One region of the Pseudomonas sp. MONT-RG-20F-20-E-7-02 genome, then DNA from elsewhere that is predicted to be linked to it. Evidence: riboswitches for the same ligand, from Rfam matches in the RefSeq annotation. Region 1 holds a riboswitch; the other holds the start of a gene.

Region 1 (2,198 bases):
GGACTAAATTTTTGGGCGCTTGGCAGTTCACCGGCGGCTTCTCGCAACTCGGTGAAGTTCACATATGTGTCGCCGCCGCCGTACTCATTGAAATTTTTGCCAACCAGGGTGATCAGTGCTTGATCGCTCAGGTATTGGAAGTTACCTGTTTCAGTTGCGAGATCGTCTCGACTGACTTTACCGTCCTTACCGCTGGTGAAGTCCAACTGCTGGAACAGGTCTTTACGCTTCAATACTTCCTGGGCGATCTCGATCTGCGTTTGTGTGGGGGGCACCCCGTTCAGCGGTAGTCCATCTGCCACTCGCTGGAGGGACGCTTTGGTAATAGTCTCGCCGAAGCGCGGGTCGATCATGGCATCAAAATAGGTTTGCAGCGCTTGCGCCAGTTCCCGTGGCTGGAGTTGGCTAATAGGCTCTCTCCAAATTGCAGTTGTTGGCGCTGCTTGTTGGGTGAGGGGAGAGACGGGCAAATGTGAATTGACAGAGGGGGAGATTGAGAGCGACATGATTATTTCCATTTTAGGGTGAGTGTCGCTTCTATGTGCCCATTGCATTGATTGCGTTCCGGGTGCATTCCGTTGAAAAGATTTGGAAGTATTTCAACCCGCTTGGCGGCGAGCGTCCCGGTCCGTGTATCAATCAACATTGACCCGTTTCCCTGCACTGCGTAGCCTTGCACCTTCGAGGTTCTTCGGCCCACGCCGAAGCTAAGAAGGGAACGCGGTCCAAGCCGCGGCTGCCCCCGCAACTGTGAAGGGTTCAACTGACTGCCACGCCACTGCCAATACGGCGGGAAGGCGCAGCCAGCGCCGGTCGCAAGACCCGCAAGCCCCAAGCCAGGAGACCTGCCTCGCAACCGATTTTCCAATTCAACCGGGCGGGGTGATCCGGTGACGAAATCCGCTTCTGCGCGCCGCCGCAGGGCCCCTCGTCCCGTATGCCCGCCCCAAAGGGCATCCGATGAAAACACTGGCCAAACTCCCCGTCACCATCGTTACCGGCTTTCTCGGCTCGGGCAAAACCACCTTGCTGCGCCATATGCTCGACAACGCCCAGGGCCGTCGCATCGCCGTGATCGTCAACGAATTCGGCGAGCTGGGCATCGACGGTGAAATCCTCAAGCAGTGCTCCATCGGTTGCACCGAAGAAGAAGCCAACGGCCGCGTCTACGAACTGGCCAACGGCTGCCTGTGCTGCACCGTGCAGGAAGAGTTCTTCCCGGTCATGCGCGAACTGGTTGCCCGTCGCGGTGACCTCGACCATATCCTCATCGAAACCTCCGGCCTGGCCCTGCCTAAACCGCTGGTTCAAGCCTTCCAGTGGCCGGAAATCCGCAGCGCCTGCACCGTGGACGCGGTCATCACCGTGGTCGACAGCCCGGCTGTGGCCGCCGGCACCTTCGCCGCCTTCCCGGACCAGGTCGACGCCCAGCGCAAACTCGACCCGAACCTGGACCACGAGTCGCCGCTGCACGAGCTGTTCGCCGACCAACTGGCCAGCGCCGACCTGGTGATCCTCAACAAATCCGACCTGATCAGCCCTGAAGACCTGGCCCGCGTGCGCCTGGAAGTCGCCCAAGAACTGCCGCCAGCGGTGAAGATCATCGAAGCCAGCAGCGGCCGCCTGCCACTGGACGTGCTGATCGGCCTGGGCGCCGGCTCCGAAGAGCACATCGACGGCCGCCACAGCCATCACGATCATCACCATGACGGTGACGACGATGATCACGATCACGATGCCTTCGACTCCATCTCCATCGACCTGCCTCAAGCTGACGAAGCCCTGCTGCTCGACGCCCTGACTCAACTGGTGGTGCAGCACGGCATCCTGCGCGTCAAAGGTTTCGCCGCGATCCCGAACAAGCCGATGCGCCTGTTGATCCAGGGCGTGGGCACGCGGTTCGACAAACACTTCGACCGTGCCTGGGGCGCCGACGAAGCGCGCATCACGCGCCTGGTGCTGATCGGCCAGGAGCTGGATGCGGTGGGCCTCGAAGCGCAACTGCGCGCCGCCCTCAGCGTTTAACCCATGCACCTGCTCAGGACCCAGCCCGGTGGTTTTGTCTCCGACGACAATATTGCCGACTTAGGCCAAACCCCCGCTGAACTGGTGATCCTGTGCAGCGGCGACTCCAGCCTGGCGCTGCTCGCCGAGGCGGCCCAACAGCTGCCCGACGATTACCCAAGTTTTCGCCTGGC
Region 2 (2,198 bases), on a different contig from region 1:
CGTCATGCCGAACGGAGAGTTGAGGTTCTCCAGGAACACGGTACGGGTTTCGGCTACACCATCGTGATCGGCATCACGCAGCAGGGTGATACGGTTCGGGCTCGGCACAGCGGCGCCGGCGCGGCCCATGACTTTCTCCATGACCCAGCCACGAACGCCCTTGGCATCATCCGGCTTGGGCGGCGCGTTGGTTTCCGCCACCAGCACATCACCGTTGGGCAATACATACAGCCAGCGCGGGTGGTCCAGGCCTTCAGCAAACGCCGCGACCTGAGTGCCGGAGGCCGCTGTCGGCTTCGCGCCGTCGGGCCAGCCAATTGCCGGGGCGATGTTCACCGTGGGGATCAGGGTTTTATTCGGCTCCGGCAGCTTGGGCGAAGGCCCGGTGCCGTCGGAGACCTGCAAGGTAGAGCTTTCGCCGCAGGCGGCGAGGGTGCCGGCGAGCATGATCAGTAAGGCGAGTCTGGTTTTGTGCATGGTTTTCTCCTTAATACCTGTAAGGGTAGAGAAGCGCGGCAGTCGGATGGTTCAAGTGCAAGGCCAGCTTTAATTGACGCTCCACCCCCAACCCACTAACCTTCGCGGCTTGTTCCAGGTGCTCTGTGGCCGTGTGCCGACAGAGTGAAACAGGGAAGCCGGTGAGCGAGCGCACTTGTACACAGTGCTGCCGCGATTCCGGCGCTGCCCCCGCAACGGTAAATGAGTCAAGACGGTGCCTTTTGCCACTGTATCCACGCGATATGGGAAGGCGCGCCGTTGGCCTGTTTTCTATCAAGAGAACGCCACTCATGAGTCCGGAGACCGGCCTGGATCATCCAACAGCATCACGGTGGGCGATGCTTGGCTGTCTGTTTTTTCTTTTTCCTGCCCGCCGTTTTTGTCCAGCCCCAACGGAGAGCTGCCATGACTGATTCCCCCGACCGCGACGAACGCCACCTGGCGCGCATGCTGCGCAAAAAAGCCGTGATCGACGAGCGCATCGCCAACTCCCCGAACGAATGCGGCTTGCTGCTGGTATTGACCGGCAACGGCAAAGGCAAAAGCAGCTCGGCGTTTGGCATGCTTGCTCGCGCCATGGGCCACGGCATGCAATGCGGCGTGGTGCAGTTCATCAAGGGGCGTAACAGCACCGGCGAGGAGTTGTTCTTCCGCCGCTTTCCCGAGCAAGTGCGCTTCCATGTGATGGGCGAAGGCTTTACCTGGGAAACCCAGGACCGCCAGCGCGACATCGCCGCCGCCGAAGCCGCCTGGGCGGTGTCCCGCGCAATGCTGCAAGACCCCTCCATTGGCCTGGTGGTCCTGGATGAGCTGAACATCGCCCTCAAGCACGGTTACCTCGACCTCGACCAAGTACTCAGCGACCTGCAAGCCCGTCCGCCGATGCAGCACGTGGTGGTCACCGGCCGTGGCGCCAAGCCCGAGCTGATCGAAATGGGCGACACCGTCACCGAAATGGGCATGCTCAAGCACGCATTCCAGGCCGGTATCAAGGCACAGAAGGGCGTCGAACTTTGAATCAGCCCCGTCATTGCCCGGCCGTACTGATCGCCGCTCCGGCGTCCGGCCAGGGCAAAACCACCGTCACCGCCGCGTTGGCGCGTTTGCACCGCAACCTGGGGCGCAAGGTGCGCGTGTTCAAATGCGGGCCGGACTTTCTCGACCCGATGATTCACGAACGCGCCAGCGGTGCGCCGGTGTATCAGTTGGACATGTGGATGGTCGGCGAGCAGGAGAGTCGGCGTTTGCTCTGGGAAGCGGCGGGCGAGGCCGACCTGATCCTGATCGAGGGCGTGATGGGCCTGTTCGACGGCACGCCCTCCAGCGCCGACCTGGCGCGGCACTTCGGCGTGCCGGTACTCGGCGTCATCGATGGCACCGCCATGGCCCAGACCTTTGGTGCACTGGCGTTGGGCCTGGCGCGCTACCAGCCGGACCTGCCGTTCGCCGGCGTGCTGGCCAACCGTGTCGGCACCCTGCGCCATGCGCAACTGCTGGAAGGCAGCCTCACCGAAGGCCTGCGCTGGTATGGCGCGCTGTCGCGTGAAACCGGAATCGAGCTGCCCAGCCGCCATCTGGGCCTGGTGCAAGCCAGCGAACTGAATGACCTCGACGTGCGCCTGGATGCCGCCGCCCAAGCCTTGGGCAGCAGTTGCGAAGTCGCCTTGCCGCCGCCGGTAACCTTCGCCGCGCCTGAGGTA

Evidence for each region. A riboswitch is a leader RNA that binds a small molecule or an ion and turns the genes downstream of it on or off. The one in region 1 is predicted to bind cobalamin.
Region 2: it holds a riboswitch for cobalamin, as region 1 does, so the genes downstream of both, cobO (cob(I)yrinic acid a,c-diamide adenosyltransferase) here and cobW (cobalamin biosynthesis protein CobW) in region 1, are expected to answer to the same signal.

The regions. Positions count from the first base shown of each region.
Region 1 is NZ_JAKNQN010000002.1:840,306-842,503, reverse strand. Features, by position in the region: gene L8I05_RS08820 (hypothetical protein) at 1-506, opposite strand, end outside; cobalamin riboswitch at 668-868, shown strand; gene cobW (cobalamin biosynthesis protein CobW) at 961-2,025, shown strand; gene cobN (cobaltochelatase subunit CobN) at 2,029-2,198, shown strand, end outside.
Region 2 is NZ_JAKNQN010000001.1:345,288-347,485, forward strand. Features, by position in the region: gene L8I05_RS01555 (sorbosone dehydrogenase family protein) at 1-477, opposite strand, end outside; cobalamin riboswitch at 577-825, shown strand; gene cobO (cob(I)yrinic acid a,c-diamide adenosyltransferase) at 904-1,515, shown strand; gene L8I05_RS01565 (cobyrinate a,c-diamide synthase) at 1,512-2,198, shown strand, end outside.